DNA from 2 places in the Litorimonas haliclonae genome. Region 2 is predicted to be linked to the other one. Evidence: predicted binding sites of a transcription regulator. Region 2 holds the regulator's gene; the other holds the start of a gene.
What was found. Region 2 encodes HrcA, which represses chaperone genes, less so after heat shock. Its sites were predicted from a motif close to GTTAGCANTCNNNNNNNNNGANTGCTAAC; they were not measured.
Positions count from the first base shown of each region.

Region 1: groES (co-chaperone GroES) is a predicted target of HrcA. The motif match lies at 9,222-9,250, and genes of this name have one in related genera.

Region 1 is NZ_CBCSCO010000002.1:601,984-614,442, reverse strand. It holds gene ACNA05_RS07140 (LysR family transcriptional regulator) at 1-20, opposite strand, end outside; gene ACNA05_RS07135 (TonB-dependent receptor) at 134-2,404, shown strand; gene ACNA05_RS07130 (LLM class flavin-dependent oxidoreductase) at 2,512-3,507, opposite strand; gene ACNA05_RS07125 (LysR family transcriptional regulator) at 3,626-4,585, shown strand; gene ACNA05_RS07120 (carbonic anhydrase) at 4,965-5,594, shown strand; gene ACNA05_RS07115 (SulP family inorganic anion transporter) at 5,664-7,409, shown strand; gene ACNA05_RS07110 (type IIL restriction-modification enzyme MmeI) at 7,770-7,985, shown strand; gene ACNA05_RS07105 (hypothetical protein) at 7,997-8,209, shown strand; gene ACNA05_RS07100 (YHS domain-containing (seleno)protein) at 8,609-9,019, shown strand; gene groES (co-chaperone GroES) at 9,283-9,570, shown strand; gene groL (chaperonin GroEL) at 9,625-11,274, shown strand; gene ACNA05_RS07085 (SpoIIAA family protein) at 11,729-12,115, opposite strand; gene ACNA05_RS07080 (HAD family hydrolase) at 12,328-12,459, shown strand, end outside.
Region 2 is NZ_CBCSCO010000005.1:106,787-119,245, forward strand. It holds gene ACNA05_RS11575 (enoyl-CoA hydratase) at 1-666, opposite strand, end outside; gene mutM (bifunctional DNA-formamidopyrimidine glycosylase/DNA-(apurinic or apyrimidinic site) lyase) at 781-1,617, opposite strand; gene grpE (nucleotide exchange factor GrpE) at 1,663-2,394, opposite strand; gene hrcA (heat-inducible transcriptional repressor HrcA) at 2,407-3,498, opposite strand; gene ACNA05_RS11595 (hypothetical protein) at 3,582-4,199, opposite strand; gene ACNA05_RS11600 (MgtC/SapB family protein) at 4,192-4,794, opposite strand; gene ACNA05_RS11605 (M16 family metallopeptidase) at 4,807-7,695, shown strand; gene ACNA05_RS11610 (hypothetical protein) at 7,801-8,388, shown strand; gene rph (ribonuclease PH) at 8,482-9,198, shown strand; gene ACNA05_RS11620 (hypothetical protein) at 9,338-9,586, shown strand; gene ACNA05_RS11625 (TonB-dependent receptor) at 9,653-11,869, shown strand; gene ACNA05_RS11630 (BON domain-containing protein) at 11,873-12,459, opposite strand, start outside.

The sequences.
Region 1 (12,459 bases), on a different contig from region 2:
ATATGGTCAAATTTAAGCATCTCCCATAAATACATATTTTAGAGGAAGTAACAATAATAAATATATTTGTAACCCGACTCCAAAGCCGCGAAGATGAAATATAAAATGAAATTATAATTTCGGGGAAATCTATATGCGCGCTTTTTTCACTACAAATGTGTCTGCCGTTTCACTCATTGCTGCGGCCGCCTTAATGCCAGCCAATGCCTACGCTCAAGCTTCCAGCGTCCTGACGGACGAAATCATCGTCACAGCCACCAAGAAGGCTGGCGGAGAAAATGTGCAGGACACATCCGTAGCTATTACGGCTTTCGGAGAAGACCAACTTGACGCTTTGCAAGTCCGGGATATTTCCAGCCTGAGCTTCAAAATGCCGAATGTGGCGCTCGATGATGTAGCCACAGCGAAGGGCACGGCCAACTTTTCCATCCGCGGACTTGGCGTAAACTCTTCTATTCCTTCGATCGACCCGGCCGTGGGCGTTTTCGTTGACGGCGTCTATCTCGGTATTAATGCCGGTGTTGTTCTAGACACATTTGATCTTCAATCCATTGAAACCCTGCGCGGACCGCAGGGCGTCTTATTCGGACGCAATGTGACAGGCGGCGCCGTCCTTATAAACACTGGCGATCCAACGGAAGAATTCTCTTTTAAAGGTAAGATTGCCGCTGAATCCGGCCTTCGCGGCACAGGCGGAAATTACTTTGCCTCCGGCACAATGTCGGGCTCCGTCGTCGAAGACTTACTATCCGTGAAACTCGGCGTTTATCATAACAATGACAAGGGCTGGTTTGAAAACTCCTTCAACGGCGAAAATCACGGCAAATCCGAAACAACTCTGATACGGACAGGCGCCAAGTTTACACCCGGCAACAATTTCGAATTGCTTTTAAAATATGAAATGGGCGACACGAAAGGCGATGGCCCGTCAGGTCAAAGCCATACAAACGGGTCCGGTATTGATGGCCAAGTCGCGAATTTTGACCGCGAAACCTTTAACTTCTCGATTGATGAAGAAGGCTCGAACGATGCTGAATGGGATCAGTTCAGCGCCCGGGCGGATTTGGATGTCGGGTTTGGTAATGGCACGATAACAAATATCTTTGGCTATAGAAGCTACACTCAGTTTGGACGAAGCGATATTGACGCCTCCCCCGGTTATTTCTTCCACGCTAATTTCGCAACGGACCAAGAACAATTTTCTAATGAGATTCGCTATAATGGCCGCTTCCTAGACGACAGGCTCGATTTCACCACCGGGTTGTTCTACTTCACCCAAGACCTTTTTTACGGCGAACAGCGTGACCTCTTAGGCGTTGCAACAGGCGGCGTAAGACCTGCTTTGACCCAAGACGGCGGCGGCTTTCAGGACTCTGAAACTATTGGCGTCTTTGCTGCTGGCGAATATGATGTGACTGACAAGCTGAGTCTCAACGCCGGCATCCGCTATTCAGATGAACGAAAGGACGTTCAAATCGCGTCCCTCGTGGCAAACGTCAACTCTCCCTGTATAGTGGTCCCGGGCGATACGCGCTCTTCCAGAGAATGTGGTTTCGACTTTAACGATACATTTGAAACATCCAACTGGTCTCCTAAAGTCGGTTTTGGATATGAAGTGAATGAAGACCTTCGGGTTTACGGTCATTGGTCACGCTCTTTCCGGGCAGGCGGATATAACTTCCGGAACACAGCGGCTGACACTGTCAATTTTGGCCCCGGCCCTTTCCAAGACGAACAAATCGATTCCTTCGAACTTGGCTTCAAATCAGAACCTATTTTGGGCGCGCGGTTCAACGGCGCGGCCTTCTTTAACAAGGCCAAAGACCTTCAGCGCGAAATCAACTTGTCAGACCCAACAACCGGCGTTGTGCAGGTTATCCGAAACGTAGCCGACGCTGATATTCGTGGTTTCGAATTAGAAGCCACTTATCCGGTTACGGACAGTCTCGTCCTTACGGGGTCTGTTGGTTATACAGACGGTGATTATACGTCTGTGATTTTTGATTTGAACAGCGACGGCGTCATTGATGGTGCAGACGAGGATTTGGACCTGGCCCGGCTGGCTCCTTGGACAGCCAATGCCGGATTTATTTATTCTACAACAATTCCGGCCTTGGGTGAGACCACGTTAAATGTGAATTACGCGCACAGAGACGGAGCCGCCTATACGGATAGCAATCTCGGTATCTTAAACCCGGCTGACCGTGTTGACGGTAGCCTGACATTTGGATTGGGGAGCGAGAACGTATCTTTCACGATTTACGGGAAGAACCTGACCAATGACGTGCAGCACGGCAATGACACACAGTTGCCAGCAGCCCTCGGCGGCGTCCCGCTCGGCGGAACATTTGCGCCCCTCAGCCGCGGACGTCAGGTCGGGGTCGAGCTAAACTTCGATTATTAAAGGCTCTCGAGTCAAAAGCTAACTTTCCCTAGCTTGACTCTAAGAGGTAGCGTTCATCGCTACCTTTTTTTATGCCTTGTTCTTAAAATAAGACGTTAGGCGCAGATCTACGCTTCGCGTAATCCTTTTAAGATTTCAGCAGCTGTTTCGAATGACTTCATCCGCGCCTGGTGATCATGGATCATCCCGGTAATAATAATTTCGTCAGGCGCATATCTATCTATCAAGCCTCGAAGCTGGCTCTCTACAGTCTCCGGCGAACCGACCGCCGAACATGACATAGCATGCGCGATTTGTGCCTGCATCTCAGCGGGAATTTGGGCGTCTATATCGCGGCTGGGCTTAGGCAATTTGCCGGGATTTCCTGACCGTAATTTGGCAAAAGCGAGTTTCTGAGAGGACCGCAAATAATTGGCCTCTTCATCCGTATCTGCGACACAGACTCCGGCGGCAAGCATGAAATGAGGCTTATCCAGATACTCAGACGGTTGGAAGGTTTCGCGATATGTCTGCAAAGCCTGCTCCAACATGGCCGGCGCAAAATGCGACGCGAAGGCATAGGGCAGACCGAAATGCGCCGCGAGCTGCGCCCCGTAAAGGCTTGAGCCGAGAATCCAGATCGGCACTTGCGTCCCCTCGCCCGGAATGGCGCGAACGGCCTGCCCTGACTGCGCGTCGCCGAAATAATGCAAAAGCTCCTGCACGTCTTGCGGGAAACGGTCATTCGCGCCGGTGTTTCGGCGAAGCGCCCGCGTGGTTGTCATATCGGTACCGGGAGCGCGGCCAAGGCCGAGATCTATACGACCCGGGAACAAGGTGGCGAGCGTACCAAATTGCTCCGCGACCATGAGGGGCGCATGATTGGGCAACATGATGCCGCCAGCGCCGACCCGGATGTTTTGGGTGGCCGCCGCCACATGACCAATCACGACAGACGTCGCCGCGCTGGCAATGCCGGGCATGTTGTGATGTTCAGCCAACCAGAACCGATGATAGCCAGTGCGGTCCGCCAACTTAGCCAGATCCACGGTGTTGGACAGCGCCTCTGCTGTGGAATGGCCTTCGGGCACGGGGGAGAGATCGAGGAGAGAAAAATTTTGCATGAGCTTGATATGGGGGGTGACACCCAAAGTTCAAAGGGCTGGGCTCATGACAGCCCGTATAGCCTGTTTCATCACATTATGGCTTTGGGTATAGGTTAAAACTCTATACACGAAAGTTATGAAACCGACGCTCCGCCAACTTGAATATCTCGTCGCCATTGTAGAGACCGGATCGTTCAGCGCCGCCGCCAAACGCTGTTTTGTCAGTCAACCCAGCCTTTCCGCACAGATAAAGGATATGGAGGAGCATTTGGGCATTGCGCTTTTGGAACGCGGCCGAAAGGGGGCAATGATAACCCCCGTCGGCGAAGAGGTCGTCAAGCGTGCCCGACTGATATTACGAGAAACCGAAGAGTTGAAAGTCTTGGCGCAAGAATCGGACGGACGCCTGGCCGGTAGGGTTCGCTTGGGGGTGCTGCCCACAATCGGCCCTTATCTTTTGCCGCGCGCGACCCGCGAACTTCATACCAGCTATCCTGAATTACGTCTCGCCGTTCGCGAAGAACCCACGCAAGTACTTCAGACCCGGCTTCAGGATGGGCGTTTCGATATCATTCTTTCCACACCAGAGGATCACCCTGATATGGAGAGCTTGTTTCTGGTAAAAGAAAATATCTATATTTGTGTGCCGCCCGATGACGAACTCGCCCATTCACGAGGCCCTATAAACCTATCCGACCTAAAAGGCCGGGAATTACTTACTCTCGGAAATAGTCAAAAATTTTCAAATGTCGTTGAGAGACTGGCAGGCGAGGCCGGAGCTGTCACCAGCGAAGAATATCAGGGAACCAGCTTGGACGCTATTCGCCAAATGGCCTCAATGGGCGGCGGTATTGCTGTCCTGCCGAGCCTATACGCAATTTCTGAGGCCAAGCGCGACACGCAATTAATTGTGCGCCGGATAGAGCATCCTCTGGCTAATCGTCAGATCAGTCTGTCCTGGCGGCCATCTTCGCCGCTTTCGGAAAAGTTTCAAAAAATTGGAGACGTTTTTCGCAGAGTTGCTAGTCACTTGATGAGTCAGTCCGAGTCGGTCGAAGCTCCGCATTTTAAAAGCCCAACTCAAAACGCGCCGTGAATCTCTCTGCTCGAACCGGCTTATTACCGACGCCCTAGGCTATAGCTTAAAACTATACTCAGGATAATGATTTAGTATATTACCTATAGTAAATTCGTTGGTATAGAAATCACGATCTGGAAACAGATCGATTATGTCCCCAAGATTGGGTCAGGCAGAGCAGATTTACGCCCCTTCGAAGGAGAGCGTTCTCCCCTCAAACTGTTCTCGTCTGGCTCAACTATTTTGAAAGGCTTTTGACATGCAGAGACCCGGTCGGCCAAAGATGCCCCGACGACCTGCCTACGTAACCTATTTGTCAATTTGCTCAATTTAAAACGGACAGCTAGAATTCTAATTATACTTTTCCTTCTTTAATAAGAACAAACAGGAGTTCCCCATGCCTAACTTTGCTGCCGGCGTTCTGAAATTTCAAAAGAATGTCTATCCTGAAAACCAATCTCTCTTTGAAGAGTTAAGCGAGGGTCAGAACCCTGAGGCGCTTTTCATAACATGCGCCGATAGCCGCATTGAGACGGGGATGATCACCCAAACCGGCCCAGGCGATTTGTTTATATGCCGTAATGCTGGCAATATCGTCCCTCCTCATACGGAACATACGGGCGGCATGACAGCCTCTATCGAATATGCCGTTGCTGTTTTGAAGGTGCCTCATATTGTCGTGTGCGGGCATTCCGGTTGCGGCGCTATGGCGGGCGCAATGAATCCCGAAGGTTTGGAAAGCCTGCCTCACGTCAAACGCTGGCTAGGATTTTCCAAAGCAGCTGTTTCCATCGCGGATGAACTCGGCCAAGACATGAGCGCTGACGAGAAAATGTCACTCCTGATTGAACAAAATGTCCTGCTTCAACTCCAGCATTTGCGGACCCACCCCTCCGTCGCGGCGGCCCTCGCCAAAGGCGAAGTCGAATTGCATGGCTGGGTCTACGACATCAAAACAGGCGGCATGACTGCCTATGACGACGCTCAGAAGAAATTTGTCGTCGTCGATGAAAGTCACGCCAAATAAGCCGTAAAACGCCAGGACAACGTCCCGGCGCAATTTATTTTAAGACTCATTCAGTTAAGGATCTTTGCCATGGCATTGCTTGGTAACCGGGCGGGGAAACCGCCCATTTTCGATTTTTCAAATATACGCGGCGATATTTACGGCGGCGTTACCGCCGGTATTGTCGCGCTTCCGTTGGCATTGGCCTTTGGCGCGGGCGTCTTCCCGCCCGGCGTAGAGGGCGGCGCGATTGCCGGTCTCTGGGGCGCAATCATTGTCGGCTTCTTCGCCGCGCTCTTTGGCGGAACCAACACCCAGATTTCAGGTCCAACAGGCCCGATGGTTGTTGTCTTTGCCGGACTTCTCGCCTCCCTTGTGGCGACTATGGATCCGTCCATGACAATCGAGGAGCAAGTCTTATCGGCCATACCGCTCTTATTTGCAGCGGTCGTTCTGGGCGGCATCATTCAAATCCTGGCAGGCGTTTTCAAACTCGGTAAATATATCAAGCTCGTTCCCTATCCGGTGATTTCCGGCTTTATGAGCGGGATTGGCGTTATCATTATCTTGCTTCAATTCTCCCGTCTCTTTGGCGGCGCGCCCGAAGGCGGAACGGTCTTTTCCGCCATCGAAGCCATCCCGGTCGCGATCTCCAACATAAACTATAGCGCCCTTGGCCTCGCTGCTCTGACCTTGGCAACCGTCTTTTTGTGGCCAAAGAAACTTTCCAAATTTCTTCCCGGCACGCTCGCCGCTTTGATCGTGGGGACGCTGGCAGGTCTTCTTTTGACCAATGTCCCAATCCTCGGCGCTATCCCGAGCGGCATTCCGGACTTTGTTCTTCCGCAACTTTCCGGCAGCACTTTGGTGATTGTTCTGGAAGCCGCCGTGATCTTGGCGGTTCTCGGCGCGATTGACAGCCTGTTGACCTCCCTTGTGGCCGACAACGTCACCCGCACCCGACATAATTCCGACCAGGAATTAATTGGTCAGGGCGTGGGCAATACGATTGCTGGTTTCTTTGGTGCCCTCCCAGGGGCAGGCGCCACAATGCGGACCATGGTCAATATCAGAACCGGCGGATCAACAAAGATTTCCGGCATGGTTCACGGCTTAGTCCTTCTCGCCATCGTCCTGGTCTTATCACCGCTCGCGGCCAAGATCCCTCATGCTGTTCTGGCGGGTATTCTGGTCAAAGTCGGCTATGATATTATTGACTTCTCTTATATCCGCAGCGCCTTGAGAGGTCCGCGTTTTGACTATGTCATCATGATGCTGGTTCTTCTTGTCACCGTCTTTGTCGACCTTATCACAGCGGTGGGACTCGGCGTTGTCCTGGCGGCCTTGGCCTTCGTCTGGCGCACAGCCGATGATCAGCTCAAAGAAGCGTCTAAAGTGCTCCCGCGGACAACCACTGCGGAAGAGCGTAAAATCCTCGAAGAGTCCGACGGACGGATTTCCATGTTCGACTTCGGCGGAGCGATGAGCTTTAGCGCCGCGGCCGATCTGGGACATCACGTCCGTCAAGGCATTCCGGAAGGCTCAGGCGCAATTGTTCTGGACTTCTCGCGACTGCCTTTTGTCGACGTCTCGGCGGCTCGCGCCATTGAGACCATAGCCGTGGATGCAAAAGCCGCCGGTAAGCGGGTCTATACAAGCGGCATCAGCCCTGAGGTTATGAAAAAGCTCAAAGGCCTTCGTATCGACGAGGCGCTCGATCCGAACTATGCGTTCGAAGATCGCCTCACCGCGCTTCGCCACGCCGCCGAGCAAGTCGGCAGCAAGCCGAAAGGCGGCACGCCCGCACAGGGCGGCGACGCGCCGCTTCCGGCTTAACGACCAAAGCCGGACTTAATCTAGAAACAAACCGGCCCTCGGGCCGGTTTTTTTATGCGATCCGACCTCTTTCACCGCACGGCCCAAAAAACAGTGTCCCTGTCAGAGACAACACGCTAGGGGTGAGTTCAGAGGGGACTTATTTTGCGACTAAGTTGGAATGAAATCAAAATTCGGGCCAAAGCCTTTTCCGAAGAATGGAAAGATGCGGTTTACTAAAGGGGCTAGACGCAAAGTTTCTATGAAATTTTTTCAATGTCTTCGGCATTAAACGCAAAAGCGTGGGCCGATATGAAGAAGCCGTCAAAGACCTGAAAGGCAACTCCCAATTCATAGGCCTGCTTTGGCCGGGCGTTTTAATTGTCGAACAAAAAAGCCATGCCCCCCGCCCTTCGCAAAGCCCATCAAGCCAATGATAAAGCCGTGGACCGCCTTTACCGCAAGAAACCGTTCGAGAGTGAGCGGGAACGGGTGGAGCACCTCTTCATGCTTTATGAACAACTCCAATCTCCCCTCGTCGCCGCGACGAAGAGCAAGCCCAAACGCCGCCGCGCCAAAACGGTGAAGACGAGTTAGGAATCGTTTCAGTGTCAGACAAAAATACTAAAAATCAGAATTTAGCCTTTAAAGATTTAGTTGCTGAAGGGGTGCGATTGGCCGAAGAAGATATGGCAATGAAATTAGGCATGCGCATTTGGCAAGTCAGGGGAAAAGAGATTCCAAGTATCGACAGCAAAGAGTTTTTAAACCTGTTGGAAGAAGGAAGGCAAATGATGGAGCGCGCCGCAAAGAAAGACTAACCCTCCCCCGTCATTCCCTGATTTAATCAGGGAATCCATGCTGTGATGTTTCCGTCTGGGACATCTTCGCTTTTATCGTGGCAATTTCCCGACTCATTGAACCCTCATAAGTTAGAAACGCCCCCAAATGGATTACCCGATCAAGTCGGGCAATGACGTGTTCAAAAAGTTTGTTTATTCGGGCTCTTCTCCCGTGACTACTTATCCGCCCCCCCTCTCACACATTCGTGACGTCTCTGTGCAAAGACCGCAGGGCGGGTTTTTGATATGACGGGGTCATTGTCGGCGGGCTTTAAACTTTAAAGGTCTGCCGACAAACCAGATACCGGTCGTTGAAAGGACAGACAGATGCAGATCAAATCCCTCGCGCTCGCGCTTGCTTTTATCGGAGCGCCTTTGATGACCGCCGCGCCAATGGCGTATGCAGGCGGCTCCCCCGTCTATACCGGGACGTTTTCCAATGACGCCCTGCAAGGCTATGACGCCGTGGCCTATTTCAAACAGGGCGAGGCCGTAGAAGGCTCCAAGGACTTTTCGACCGACTATAATGGCGCGGAATGGAAATTTTCCTCTCAGGCCAATCTCGACGCATTTTTGGAAACCCCCGACAAATACGCGCCGCAATATGGCGGATATTGCGCCTGGGCCGCCGCGCAGGGCAAAACGGCCAAAGGCGACGCAAAGCATTGGCGCATTGTCGATAATAAGCTCTACCTCAACTATAACGCCGACATTCAATCCAAATGGGATAAGGATCGCTCCGCTTTTATTACCAAAGCGGATGCGAAATGGCCGGACCTGATAAAGTAACCCGCGCCCTCTAATCGGACTGCCTCTCTCCCCCCTCGCAGTCCTTTCGCCCTGCACGGCCTGTTCTTTGGAGTGGGCCGTGCAGTTTTTTTTTGCCCTGCCATCCAAGGTCAAAGCAGGCGGCCTATTCATTTCGAAAATTTTATAAAAAATTTGCATCTTCGCACTTGCGGACGCCCTAGCGCCCTCTCATATGCGTGTCACTGGCACTCTCTCTATGGGAGTGCTAAACGTTAACCCTGAGAACCTGAGAGAGTGAGACTATGAATTTTCGTCCCCTCCACGACCGTGTGGTCGTCGAACGTGTCAAAGAAGACACAAAAACTTCCGGCGGCATTATCATTCCTGATACCGCGACTGAAAAGCCTTCCGAAGGCAAAGTTGTTGCTGTTGGCCCCGGCGCCCGCGGCGAAGACGGCAAAGTTGTTGCCCTCGATGTCAAAAAAGGCGATCGCGTCCTGTTTGGCAAATGGGGCGGTACAGAAGTCAAGATTGACGGCAAAGACCTGTTGATCATGAAAGAATCCGACATCATGGGTGTGATTGGTTAAGCCAGCACGCCTTTTTTAATACCTGAACACTCAATTCTCTAAGGAGATATTATTATGGCGGCTAAAGACGTCAAATTCGGTTCGGAAGCACGAGCCAAAATGCTGGAAGGTGTAGATATTCTCGCCAATGCAGTCAAAGTCACCCTCGGCCCAAAAGGTCGTAACGTTGTTATCGAGAAATCTTTCGGTGCCCCGCGCACAACCAAGGACGGCGTGTCCGTTGCGAAAGAAATCGAGCTGGAGGACAAGTTCCAGAACCTCGGCGCGATGATGCTCCGTGAAGTTTCCTCCAAAACAAACGACAAAGCCGGCGACGGCACAACCACAGCGACCGTTTTGGCGCAAGCTATCGTTCGCGAAGGCCTGAAGCGCGTTTCCGCCGGTATGAACCCGATGGATCTGAAACGCGGTATCGACAAAGCGTCGACTGAAATCGCAAAAGACCTGCTCGCCAAAGCCAAGAAAATCTCCAAGTCTGAGGAAATCGCTCAGGTCGGGACAATTTCTGCCAACGGCGAAGCGTCTATCGGCGAAATGATTGCCGAAGCCATGTCTAAAGTAGGCAATGAAGGCGTCATCACCGTCGAAGAAGGCAAAACAGCCGAAACCGAACTCGAAGTTGTTGAAGGCATGCAGTTTGACCGCGGTTACCTGTCCCCTTACTTCATCACCGATTCCGAAAAGATGAAAGCCGAGCTGGACGATCCGTATATCCTGCTTTGCGAAGGCAAGCTGACATCGCTTCAGCCTATGCTGCCGATCCTCGAAGCGGTTGTCCAAACCGGCAAGCCTCTGATGATCATCGCCGAAGATATCGAAGGCGAAGCCCTTGCAACGCTCGTGGTCAACAAACTGCGCGGCGGACTGAAAATCGCAGCTGTCAAAGCGCCTGGTTTCGGCGATCGCCGGAAAGCCATGCTGCAGGACATCGCGATCCTGTCCGGCGGCACAGTCATCTCTGACGATCTCGGCATCAAGCTCGAAAACGTCACACTGAAAGACCTCGGTACAGCCAAGCACGTCCACATCACCAAAGACGACACAACCATCGTCGATGGGGCCGGCAAGAAGAAAGACATCACAGCCCGCGTCGAGCAAATCCGCGCGCAAGCTGAAGCGACGTCTTCCGATTACGACAAAGAAAAGCTGCAAGAGCGTCTGGCGAAACTCGCCGGCGGTGTGGCTGTCATCAAAGTCGGCGGCTCTACCGAAATCGAAGTGAAAGAGCGTAAGGACCGCGTCGATGACGCGCTGAACGCCACACGCGCCGCTGTCGAAGAAGGCATCGTCCCAGGGGGCGGAACCGCACTCCTCCGTGCCTCTCGCTTCATCGATGTCGAAGGCCTCAATGATGACGAGCAAGCGGGTATCGAAATCGTCAAAGCCGCTCTGCAATACCCTCTGCGCCAGATCGCAGACAATGCAGGCGTCGAAGGCGCGGTTGTGGCCGGCAACATCATTTCCGAAAACAAAGCCAATTACGGCTATGACGCCCAGAACGACAAATATGTCGATATGGTCAAAGCCGGTATTATCGACCCTGTTAAAGTCGTCCGCACAGCGCTTCTCGACGCTGCCTCTGTCTCAGGTCTTATCCTGACAACAGAAGCCGCCATCTGTGAAGCTCCGCAAAAAGACAGCGGCGGCGGCATGCCTGATATGGGCGGCATGGGCGGAATGGGGGGTATGGGAGGTATGATGTAAACTTCGGGTGATTGGGCGCAAATGCGCTCAACACTAGGCCGATAAAATCGGCCTCCGAAGTTTCTTGGAAATTTTGCCAAAGCAAAATTGTCCAAGTGTTGCATCCCTCGCCGACTTTCCAGTCTCGCGAAATATTACGAAGGCGGCCTTCGGGCCGCCTTTTTCATGCGCGGATTAAATTAGGGCGGCGGAGATCGGAAAATTCCATTGGTATAATAATTAGGCGGATCCCGACTTGTTTCGAGAGCCTCCTTTTTTATTGCCCTATTTAAACCGTCATCCCCCGACTTGATCGGGGGATCCATATGGCGCCCTTTCAAAAAAAAAATTAGATTAAAGGTTTTCTCAAACCTCTCGGGTCAAGCCAGATAGAAAATGCCCTCTACACCGTGACGGCGCCGCATGGATTACCGCGTCAAGCGCGGTAATGACGAGGGGATAAGGGCCTGCGCCCCTACCCCAGTCCCATCTTCAACCAAGCAACGGCGTCTGGCCGCTCTTCCGGCTCATAAACATGGATTTCCAGACCGGGCCAGAGCGCGCCTTCGACCTTGGCAAAGGTGCGGACAAACCCGCTCCGCGATATCAGCGCGCATTTCTTCATGGATTTTGCCATTTTGAAAACTTCGCCCAGACGGCCAAACTCTTCCTTGAACGCGCCGAGGCTCGGAAACTCCAGCTTGTCCATCTCGACACACAGATTGAACTCCGCCTGCTGCTCCGCCTGCGATTGCAGCCAGTCCAGCGCCGCCGTCATATCCGCCTCGGAAACCTTTCCGGTCACGGTCATAAAGGCAATACCGTCTTTAAAATCGAGTTGGGTGGTGCTCGTCTTGATCATAATCTCTCTCCGTCAATCGAAGGTGGGGAAAGATAGAATGATTTAAGCGGGTGTGGAGTTCCGTTAGGTTTTTAAGTAGGAAGCTCTCAGGCCGTCTTTTACTACCTTATTCTAAACCAAAATTTTCAAATAGCTCACAACTTTAAACGTTAGAATTGTAGGAATGTTAATATCGTGTATAGGAACGGTATCTGCACTTTAAAAGGTAATTTATGTTTCGCAAAAAATCTTCCAATCCCGCTCCAGAATTAAAGAGGACTGCTATTGTTTACGATTATGATGGCACTCTCGCTAAAGGAAATATCCAAGAGCACAGCTTCCTCCCATCTGTCGGACTTGATACT
Region 2 (12,459 bases):
CTGTTCCAGCGTCATGTTGAATCCGGCATTAACGGTTTCTTTGGTGATCATCGCGACGGGCTGGCTTTGGCTTGCAATTTTTGCTGCCGCTTCTTTGGCGGTGCTCATCAGGTCGTCTAGCTTGACGATGCGGCTAACCAGTCCGGCGCGCTCGGCTTCCTCGGCCGGCATCATGCGCCCTGTCAGGCACATATCCATCGCTTTGGCTTTGCCAACCGCGCGCATCAGGCGTTGCGTCCCGCCAATTCCAGGCATAACGCCGAGATTAATCTCGGGTTGACCGAATTTGGCATTATCCGCGGCGATGATGAAATCACACATCATGGCAATTTCGCAGCCCCCGCCGAGCGCGTATCCGGCCACAGCCGCGATGATCGGCTTGCGGAAGCGCTCAATCGCGCAGTGATTTTCCTCGAAGGTGTCGTTCTTATAGATCGACAGGTAATTATTGTCGGACATCTCTTTGATGTCCGCTCCGGCGGCGAACGCTTTTTCTGAACCTGTCAAAACAACGCAGCCTACGCTGTCATCTGCTTCCAGGGTCGCCAGTGCATTCGCAACTTCGCCCATCATTTCGGTATTGAGCGCATTCAGCGCCTTGGGTCTATCCAGCTGGATAGTAGCAACTCCGCCGTCACGTGTCAGGTCAATCAATTTATAAGCCATAAAGCCTCTCTCGCTTTGGGGGCGTCCTCAATTAAGGCTTGCCCGGAAATTTGAGAGGCTTGTAACGCGGGAGGGCCAAGGGTGGCAAGTCGTGTTCCCTCTGACAATTTAGAGCTAGTTTTGACAGATTTTGCAGAAGAAACTGCTGCGCCCGCTTTGAACTATACGCTGTATAGGGGCGGCGCAGCTAGGGCAGGGCTGGCCTTCGCGCCCATAAACATCAAAACGATGCTGGAAATAGCCAAGCTTGCCATCCGTGTTGGAAAAGTCACGTAAGGAACTACCCCCGGCCTCAATCGCTTCTGTGAGAACGTCTTTTATGTTGCGGGCGAGCGCGTCTGTCTCTGCGACTTTAAGGCGTCCGGCGGCGCAGCGCGGGGAAACTCCCGTGCGAAATAGCGCTTCACAAACATAGATATTGCCGAGTCCCGCGACCACGCGTTGATCCAGCAAGGCGGCTTTGATTTTAGATTTTTTGCCGCGAAGCGCCTCTCGCAGGACAGGGCCATTGAATTGATTAGAAAGAGGCTCTGGACCGATATGGTCGAGCCGATAAGACGCATTCTTTGACGCCAGTTCCATAAAGCCGAAACGGCGAGGGTCATTAAAGGTAATAACCGCGCCATTTTCCATACCGAAAATGACATGATGGTGCTTGGGGTCAGCTTTGTGTTCATGTACGAAATGCGCAGTCGAAGCGTGTTCGATGATAAACCGCCCGCTCATCCCCAAATGCATGAAAAGCCGCTCTCCGCTGGACAGTTCGGCTTGAAGAAACTTTGCGCGGCGCGTCAGGCGGAGCAAGCGTTGGCCTTGTACGCGGCCAATAAAGTCCGGGTCGAAGGGAAAGCGGAGGTCCGGACGATTTAATGTCACCGTCTGAAAAACAGCCCCCTCCATAACAGGGGCGAGACCGCGGCGTACTGTTTCAACCTCTGGGAGTTCAGGCACTTGTCTGACTCCCCTGAGGAAAACCGATTTTGATCATGGGCAGGGCTACGTCGCTGGTCCTGTACTGACTGCTACCATGGCGGCTCGCAAGGTCCGGTCGCCGAGTTTGAAGCCGGTCTGCATAACCGTCGCGACATGCCCTTTCTCCTCTGGCGAGGGGATATTGGCAACAGCTTGATGGACGTTTGGGTCGAATTTAGATCCTACGCCGCCGACGGGCTTCACGCCATGACGGGAGAGCACCATAATTAGGTCTTTCTCCGTCAGTTCGATACCGTCCACGAGATTTTTGGCGTTCTCGCCCAAATCAGCTTTATCCGTACCTTCTAGAGTCTGCAAAGCGCGGGAAAGGTTGTCGTGAACGGACAACATATCTTGCGCGAATTTTTCAATCCCGTAGGTTTTGGCGGCGGCGACTTCGCGTTCTGCGCGGCGTTTGGTGTTCTCAGCGTCCGCCAGGGCTCGGAGAGACTGATCCTTGATATTGGCGATTTCGGCTTCCAGTTCCTGGATACGCGCGATTGCGGCAGCCCCGGCATCGGGGGCATCCGCGTCGAATTCAGAATTAACTTCTTCGGCGCTTTGTGCCTTGAAATCTGCTTTTGCGGCGGCCTCACCATGAGCGCCCATACTGGTTTCGCCCAGATTTATCTCATGATCGCCCATGCTCTTTTTGGCTTTCTCTATTTCGGCCTGCAGAGCGTCCAATTCAGAGTCGCTGGGAAAATCATCCATCCCTTTTACATTTGGCATGGTCGGTTTTTTCGGGTCGGACATATCTGTCTCTCTTTATCTTGCATTCGGGCCGAGCCTGCGCCCAACCAATTGTGCGGTATAATCCACCATGGGAATAACTCGCGCGTAATTCAGGCGGGTCGGGCCAATCACGCCCACCGCCCCTAAAATATTTTGAGCCGCATCACGGTATGGCGCGATGACCAGACTCGAGCCCGACAAAGAGAAAAGGGGGTTCTCCGTGCCGATAAAAATCTTTACCCCGTCCGCTTCTTCGGTTCGGTCCAGAAGCGCTATCAGCTCCTCCTTGCGTTCCAAATCCTCGAATAAGAGACGGATGCGCTCCAAATCGGTTTGCGCTTCCAAATTGTCAAGGAGTTGTGCCCGTCCGCGCACAATTAAAGCGCGTTTATTGTCAGTTGCCTCTTCGCTTCCCGACCATTCGGCCAGCCCTTGCTTGATAAGGCCTTCGGCGGCAGCGTCAATTTGGGCCTGACCGTTTTCCATTTCTTCCAAGATATCGGCGCGGGCCTCCTCTAGGCGGCGGCCTTTCAGGCGAGTGGACAGAAAATTACCGGCCCGTTCCAGTGAGGCCGGCAAAAGACCTTCGGGTCTTGGCATCAGGCGGTTTTCAATTCGCCCATCCGTATAAACAAGTACGACGAGCGCCTGCCCGTCATCCAGAGCGACAAATTCAACATGGCGCAAGGGCGGGGATTGCGGCGCCGAAGACGGGCTCAGAACCAACCCGGCCCCGCCGGCAAGTCCGGCCAACATGCCGCTCGCCTGTTCCAAGAATTGGTCAGATGACTGTTCGGCGCCCGCCAGCCGGGCTTCTAATCGTTGCCGTTCGGCGCCGCCCAAATCGCCAATCTCTAAAAGGCCGTCGACAAATAGGCGAAGTCCGGCTTGGGTTGGAACGCGGCCCGCGCTCACATGGGGAGAGGCGAGCAATCCAAATCGGGACAATTCTGCCATCGTGTTTCTAATTGTCGCCGGAGATAGGGACCGCCCGCCCGATAAGGCCAACGTCCTTGAACCGACAGGCAGGCCGGTCTCTAGATAGTTCTCCACAATATCGCGAAAAATATGCCGCGCGCGGCTGTCGAGATCAGACAGCGAAAATGTCGGAAAAGGAGCGCTCATATTTGGATATATGTGGTCAGTTTTGCCCCGTCATGCAAGAGGGCGGATGCACAGAATGAGAGGAAAGAGGGCTATTGGCGAACCTAGCCAGATAGCTTTTTAATCCAATCTGCATAAGAGATGTTTTCTTCGCGGCGGAGATCAAGCTCTGAGGCCAAATTCAAGGCGCTCTGGTGGTCTGAACACTCAATGGCTAGCGTTTGATAGTTTTTACCATTGATCGAGACCGCGGTTAATTCGATTTCTGCAGCGATTTTTCCCCGAATGTCTATCCCGTAAAGAGTTCGACTTTTTTTAATGGGCAATAGCTCAAGCCTTTCCCTGAAGTAGCCCAAGGCATTTTCAGCCTCGCGAAATGTCTCAGTTGAAAGAGTTAACTGCGGGACGCAGGGCTGAAAATGTTTCAGGTCAAGGTCCGAAATCGGGAAACCAGAACTGACAGATCGCTTCCAGATTTCGATGCCGTCTACCTTGTCCAGTCGCTCTTTCAATTCCAGCCGAGACTGCCCTCTAAATTTGGGTAAGCAGTCTCGTAACGGCGGCAAGTAAACATCTGTTCGCGTTTCATGGCGGCCCTGACCGAAAGACGCCTCAAGCTCGTCTTGAGTTAGAGTAACGGAACTATCCCAAACTCTGTACTCGTAAGTTTTGGGTGCCTGTTTGAACTCCGCCGCCTCCGTATTTTCTACGAAATCACTCATCGCCAGACGGACTTAAAATATCGGATTTATCTTTCTTTGGTAGATGGCGTTCCAAATACCGAATCGGAATCAGGACAATTAGGGAAAGCCCCGTGCCGAGAAGTGCCAAGCGGTAAAACCCCGACCCGCAGGCGAGGCCTACAGCGCCGGACAGCCACATGCTTGCGCCGGTTGTCAGGCCTTTGACCGAGCCTTTGGCTTGGATGATTGTCCCGGCGGCGAGAAAGGCGACGCCGGCCGTGACAGCTTCAATGACACGGAGCGGATCCATCTGAGTGTGGTCGCTGTCTGACCCGATCACGGCAATTAGTTCCAGCGCAATAACCATAAAAATAGCGGCAGCCAGAGAGGTGAGCATATGAGTTCGAAGCCCGGCGGCGCGTGATTTCAGCTCTCGGTCAAATCCGACAGCGAACCCTAAAATACAAGCTAGCCCTAATCGAGCCACCATTTCCCAAATGGAGAGCGAGTCGAAATATTCAGGTGAAACTATTTCAGCCATAAAAAGGATACGGGATTTCAGGCAACTGGTTCCGACGAGGGCGGAGTTTAAAGGAAGGTGACAGCGCGCGTTGTCCTCGTTAAGAAATGTCAAAGGAGACCTGTTATGTCATTTAAATCCAATCTTTATGTCGGCGCAGCCGCGCTTATTCTTGGCGCCTTTGGAGCGACGGCACATGCGTCCCCGCAGACCGAGCCGAGCGTTGCGTCAGCGGCGCAAAGCTCCGAATTCAAGCTAGACTATGAAAAGTTTACGCTAGAAAATGGATTGGAGGTTATCCTCCATGTCGACAAGTCTGATCCGATCGTAGCCGTGACTACCGTTATCCATGCGGGCAGTAATCGCGAAAAACCGGGCCGGACGGGCTTCGCGCATTTCTTTGAACATATGGCCTTTAATGATTCCGAGAATGTCCCGCGCGGCTGGAACCGTAAAGCGATTCCAGAATGGGGCGGGCAGAGAAATGGCGGAACCTGGAGCGACGGGACGATTTATTATGAAGTTGTTCCGAAAGATGCGTTTGATAAAATTCTCTGGATCGATTCCGACCGCCTTGGCTATATGATAAATACCGTAACACAGGCCGCGCTGGATCGAGAGAAGCAGGTCGTAAAAAACGAAAAGCGCCAACGCGTTGACAATGCGCCTTATGGGTATACCCAGGAAGTTATTCGCAAAGCCCTTTATCCCGAAGGTCATCCTTATAATTGGACGGTCATTGGATCTTTGCCCGATTTGCAAGCCGCGACATTAGAAGATTTAAAAACTTTCTATGGAGAGGTTTACGGCCCGAATAATGCGACGCTATCCATTGTCGGCGATATCGACATTGAAGAAACGAAACGCAAAGTGCGCCAATGGTTCGGAGAAATTCCAAGGGGCGCGGATATAGAACCCCTTCCGGCTATGCCCGTGTCGTTGGACGCCGATAAAAAACTATATTTCGAAGATAGTTTTGCCAAATTGCCAGAGCTTCGCCTGACTTTCCCAACCGTTGAAAGCTATAGTGAGGACGAAATCGCTTTACGTGTTCTGGGAGATATTCTCGCAGGCAGTAAAAATTCTACTCCGTTCAAACAAGTCGTTGAAACAGATAAACTCGCGCCTTCTGTAAGCGCCTATAATAACAGTATGGAGCTGGCGGGGGAGTTCGTGTTCCGGATCCGCGCAAATGCAGATACAGACCTCAACGCGGTGTATGCTTCTCTTGAGGCCGCGATGGAGACCTTTGAAGAAACCGGCGTCGACCCGAAAGATTTGCAACGCATAAAAGCGGAGCAGGAAACCCGCCTCTATTCCAGCGTGGCTACTATATTAGGCAAGGGTCAAGAGCTGGCCCAGTCAAATGAGTTTGCGGGCGACCCGGCTTATACAACGGTTCAGGCCGAATTGCTGAAATCTGTCACAGCCGAAGACGTTATGGCGGTTTATAAAAAATATCTCAAAGACAAGCCTGCCGTGATGACAAGTTTCGTGCCTAAAGGGCAAGCGGAGTTGGCACTGGAAGGCTCAGAGCTGGCAGAAGTTTGGATTGAAGAAGTAAAGGCAGACGTTGCCAGCGAAGAGGTCAGTCAGGGCGAAGAGGCGGATTACGAAAAAACACCGACCAAGTTTGACCGCTCAGAACCTGAATTTGGCGAACTTCCTTTGGTTCAAATGCCTGATATCTGGGATGCGGAACTCTCTAACAATGTCACCCTCCTTGGGATAGAAAATGGTGAAACGCCTTTAGTGGCGTTCAATATTGTTTTCGCCGCAGGGTCAAATGATCTCGAAACGGCTGATAAAAAGGGCGCGGTTGAGTTGCTGTCCCGTTTAATGGACGAAGGGACATCAACAAAAACAGCCGCGGAGCTGGAGCAGGCCTTGGGACTTTTAGGTTCCTTTGTGGGCGTCTCCGCCGGGCGCGAAACTGTCACCATCAGCGGGACCTCCTTGGCGCGCAATCTGGCGCCGACTTTGGAATTAGTGGAAGAAATTTTGCTGTCCCCCCGCTTCCAGACGGAGGAGTTCGAGCGGGTAAAGTCTGCGGCCCTGACATCTATTAAAGGCAGGGAGGCCGACCCCAATTCAATTGCCTCACTGGCCTTTTCAAACCTGATTTACGGCGACAATAATCCGTCCGGCCTTCCCGGAGACGGAACAGAGAAAACTGTTTCCGCTTTGACCTTGGCCGATATGAAGGCGGCTCATGAGAAATTGTTTAATCTGCCGGCAACTTTCCATATCGTCGGAGATGTGACGCCGGAACAGGCGGCGTCAGATTTCGCGTCGCTCGCGGAAGATCTGAACCAAGGCGGGTTCGAAGCGCCGACGCACTCTATTCCCGAACAGAAAAATGCAGGAAAAGTGTTCTTCATTGATGTGCCTGACAGTAAACAAAGCGTGCTCTATATCGGGAGGTTGGGCGTCTCGGCGACGCATCCGGATTTCAATAAAATAGACTTCGCAAATGAAAAACTCGGCGGCGGGATTAGCGGGGACTTGTCTCAGACTCTGCGAATTGAGAAAGGATACACTTACGGTGCTTATTCCGGAATTTCCCAAGCGGAAATGCCTCAAACTTGGCGGATTGGAACAAGTGTTCGCGCCAATGCAACTGAGCCGTCTCTGACGGTTATCCGCGGTATGTTACAGGATTATGGCCCTGAGTTTGATGAAGCGGCCGCCGAGCTGACAAAGAACAAAGTTATTAAAGACAGCACCCGTGCATTTGAATCCTTAAATGCCAAACTCGGCACGCTAAATGAAATCAGCCGGTTTGGAAGAAGCTATAGTTTTGTCGAAGAGGAACAGGCTGAACTGGTCAATATGTCTGTTTCTGACTTTAAGGACAGCGCCGCCAGATATTTTGACGAGGACGAGATGATCTATGTCGTCGTTGGCGACCGGAAAACCCAATTTGAACCAGTTCAAAACTTTGCGAAAGAGGCTGGAAAAGGCGAGGTCACAGAACTTGATATTTACGGAGAACCTGTTTCCGCGGAAGAGTAGCTCAGCTGAAAAGCAGATTCTCTATAAGAGGTTCTTCGGAGCCTTTCACGGTTCTATAAGGTTTGGCTGATAAAATCAGGCGAACCTTAGAATAAACAGGCAAACATGTCGTTTAAAACCGTCAAGATAAACGAGGTCATCAAGCGGGGCGAAGATGAAATTACCCGCTTCCGAAAAGGGTATGTCGAGCCTAAGCGGCGCAGTATGAGTGATAGGCGGCTGCTCGCCACGGCGGCAGCTATTTTTCTTGGAGCGTGTCTTTGCTACGTATCGCTCTTCTATTTGCCAGCCCTCATTTCAAATCGTTCTGTCTTGGCTATATCGACGCAAGACAGGACGCTGCCAAAAATTGATTACAGTAAGAAACGTACTGTTTTTTCGCCCTTTCTCGATTTGTTCCATGTTCAGCGTGGCTATTTCCGGGCGGGCCAGATGTTACAGGTTGATTACAGGCTTCCAGAAGGACACTCTGCCGTTCTCAGTATTCAGTCCTGTAAGGGCATCTATTTTCTGGAAGCTTTAACTTGCGAACCGGCTTTGATTTCCAGCACGGAAATTACCGGTCCAAAACGCGGGATCAATCGTTTCACTGCTCCGGAAAACGGATTTTATATATATAGCAGCCAAGTCGTGAGAGGAGGCGGAGAAGAGACGCCCTATTCAGTCGTCTGGCGCCGCGTTCCGGCTCCATAAAATATCCCTCTGAATTCAATTTTGTGATAATTGGCCCTAGCCTTTCCGCGTTAGCCTGTCTAACGCGGGGGCCTATTCAAGAAAGGTCCCGTTATGCGCCCAAACAATCGAAACCGCGAAGACTTGCGTCCTGTTACTTTAGAGGCCGGAGTATCCCGCTACGCCGAAGGCTCTTGTCTGTCTAAATTCGGCGGAACTCATGTTTTGTGCACCGCCAGTGTTGACGAGAATGTTCCGCGCTGGATGAAAGGCTCCGGCAAAGGCTGGGTCACAGCGGAATATGGTATGCTCCCGCGGGCGACCCATTCACGCAACAATCGGGAGGCCGCGCGCGGCAAACAAGGCGGGCGAACGGTAGAAATCCAACGTTTGATCGGGCGTTCTTTACGCGCCGCGATAGATCTAACGAAACTCGGCGAGCGCCAAATCATCCTCGATTGCGATGTAATGCAGGCTGATGGCGGCACCCGCACGGCCTCTATTACCGGGGCCTGGGTGGCTCTGTCTCAGGCTTGCGATAAACTCGTGGAGCAAGGGCTGATTACTGAAACTCCCATCACGGATAAAATGGCCGCTGTGTCGTGCGGAATTGTCGATGGTGAATGCCGTCTTGATTTGGAATATATCGAGGATAGCAACGCGCAGGCGGACGCTAATTTCGTCCTGACCGAAACCGGCGGTATTATTGAAGTCCAAGCCAGCGCCGAAGACGTCCCTTTTACAGCTGCTGAAATGGCCGAGCTGACCCGTTTGGCCGCCAAAGGCATCGAAGAGCTTTGTAAAATGCAGGCTGAGGCTTTGAAGTCTTAACCGCCGAGTTTCTGCGACTGAGAGTATGCAGTCAGACCTGCATTCTCTCTTGCTCCCCTAATCCCACTATGTGTAATAAGGTAACTTGACAAGATCGCGCACATATCGTTTTTTTCTCCTGCTATTGGCGGGATGGTTTTTGGCTGTGCAGAGTCTTTCTGCCGCTCATGCCACAACCTATGGAGACAGCCCGCATCAACATGAAGGCGTTCTCTGCGCGGTAAGTGTCGCTTCGAGTGAATGCGTCGCGCCTTTACCTGCTATAATTCTGACTGATTATGTCGGGTTTCCGGTCAAAACTGATTTTGTTCAGATGGTCGGATCGGCGCCTTACGGCGCTCCGCAAGGCCGCGCTCCGCCGCCTCGAGCCCCGCCTTTCAACCAATAAACTGCCTAATTTTCATCCGTGTTTTTGCGCGGATTTTATCTTGTTTATTGTTTGAAAGGTGTACCCATGTTGCGGTCTTCTTTACTTAGTTTTTCGGCGCTTTCTGCCACACTTATAATTGCCGCGCCGGCTATGGCGCAAAATCTTGATTCTGAACTTGACGAAATCATCGTCACAGGGTCCCCTCTTAATCGTTCCGTGGACGAAGCTATTACCGGCGTCTCCGTCCTTAGCGGAGATGAGCTTTCGGATCGCCTCGCGGCGACCATTGGTGAAACGCTCAAATCCGAACCTGGCGTGTCTTCAACCTTTTTTGGCGCTGGCGCTTCCCGCCCTATTCTACGCGGACAAGGCGGTGACCGGATACGGGTTCTGACAAATGGTATTGGTTCTATTGACGCGTCATCGGCTTCGCCGGACCACGCGGTAGCCGCTGAACCAGCCCAAGCCGAACGTATCGAAGTTTTACGAGGCGCGGCGCTTTTGCGTTACGGGTCCTCTGGGGCCGGCGGCGTTGTGAATGTAATTGACGGCCGCATTCCTGACAGCTTGCCTGAGGACGGTCTCGACGGAGCATTCCGTATCGGCGCGTCAAGCGTAGATGCCGGGCGGGAAGTTGCCGGATCTCTAGATAAGGCAATAGGAAACTTCGTTGTTCACTTGGACGGGACATTCAAAGAAACGGACGATTACGATATTCCGGGCTTCGCCGAAAGCGGATTGTTCCGATCTCTTGAGGAGGAAGAACATCATGATGACGACCACGACCACGACCACGACCACGACCACGACGACGAGGATCATGATGACGAAGACCATGATGACGATCATGACGAACATGACCATGAGGAAGAAGAGGCGGAGGCCTTCGGCACGCTCGATAATTCCTTTACGAAATCCCAGTCTTTAACAGGTGGATTGTCCTATATAGGCGACCGGGGATATTTTGGTGTTGCCCTTCACCGTTTTGAATCTGATTACGGAATTCCCGGTGGCCATTCTCACGGACATGCGGAAGAGCATGAAGAAGAAGGTCACGATGACGAAGACCATGACGATGATGACCATGATCATGACGAGCACGATCATGATGAGCATGATCACGAGGAAGGCGAAGAGATGGTCAGCATCTCGCTTGAGCAAACCCGTTTCGATGTGAATGGCGCGCTTGATCTTGACGGCTTTTTTGAACGCCTTCAACTTTTTGGGGGCTACGCCGACTATACTCACACGGAATTTGAAGGGCCCGGCATAGTCGGAACAGTCTTTTCCAACGAAGGCTACGAAGCCAGGCTTGAAGCCATTCAGCGCGAACGGGATGGATGGAGAGGCGCTTACGGCGTTCAGTACCGTGACCGCGAGTTCTCTGCTGTTGGCGAAGAGGCCTTCGTGCCGCCGACAACGACCCAGCAAATTGGCGTGTATACCTTCCAGGAAAAGCAGTTTGGCGATCTCCACCTTGAGGGGGCAGCCCGCTACGAGCGTACGGACCAGGAAAATTCCGTTACGGGTCAGGATGTGTCCTTTGACGGTATCAGCCTGTCAGCGGGCGGCGATTACCATCTGACAGACGCATTGCGGTTTGGCGGAACGGTTTTCCGTACGGAACGCGCCCCGACGACCGAAGAGCTGTTTTCCAACGGACCACATTTGGCGACGGAACAGTTTGAGCGTGGAGATTCCACTTTGGATATTGAAACGGCGACAGGTGTGGAATTTGCCGTGCGTCATCGTGAGGAAGGACATTTTATTACGCTCAATATGTTCTACACGGATTACGAAGATTATGTTTACGAACGGGCCACAGGCGAAGAAGAAGACGGTTTGGAAGTCTTCCAATTTGTCGGTGAAGATGCGACCTTTAAAGGGTTCGAGGTCCAAGGCGGCTTCGACGTAGCCCGTATCGGAAATTTTGATATTAAGGTTGACGGCTTGGCGGAATATGTTCGTGCTGAAACTGACAGCGGTAATCTTCCCCGGATCCCGCCTTTATCCGTTTTGACCGGCATTGAGGCGGCGTCAGATCGGTTCTCTTTGAGAGCTGAACTGGATTATGCTTCAGAGCAAAACAAAGTCGATGCGTTTGAATTGCCGACTGATGATTATGCTTTGGTCAATCTATTCGCAAGTTGGAAGGCCCCCGTTGGGACCCAACCGGTTCGCCTGAGCCTGTCTTTGCACAATGCTTTTGACGATGACGCACGACAGCACGCCTCATTCTTAAAAGACACTGTGCCTTTGCCAGGACGTAATGTTCGCTTCTCTGTCGCGACGCAGTTCTAGCAATTAGTCTCTATGCTTTTGAATGATGTTCGAAACAGGGATTTGTTTCCCTGTATTCGGATCAATATAATAAGGCTCCTCATTTACTGAGGAGTCTCCCGCCTGATTTCGGTGCAACCGGATGGGCTCATCATAAGGCGCTTTACGAATAGGGGCTGTATCTTGCTCCGGCGCTACAGATCCGGGGGCGGAGGGCTCAGTCGTCAAATACTCCGGGAGTTCGCGCTGCATAGGAGCATTTACCGGCGGGTAGCCTTGAGGCATGTAGGGAGAGGCCGTTTCGGGGGCTGACGGCGCAGCGCCCTCGGCGAGTCGGGCGTAAGAGATGACCTCTCTCGCTCCCCGGGTTTGGGCGGCGACCTGCGCTGCATGTTCTAATTCCCCTGGGGTGCGGGCAACTCCCAAGAGGTAAACAACACCCTCATGAGTCTCGACATTGAAGTTCTGAGACTTGATAGACCCATTTGCGAGCAGGCGTGTCCGAACCGCTTTTTCTAAGACGCCGTCTTTCGCGCCCCGAACAAAACCTCGCTTGTCACCAACTAAAATCTCATTTCCTACCTGTTCGACATGTGGCGCCGACCATGCAA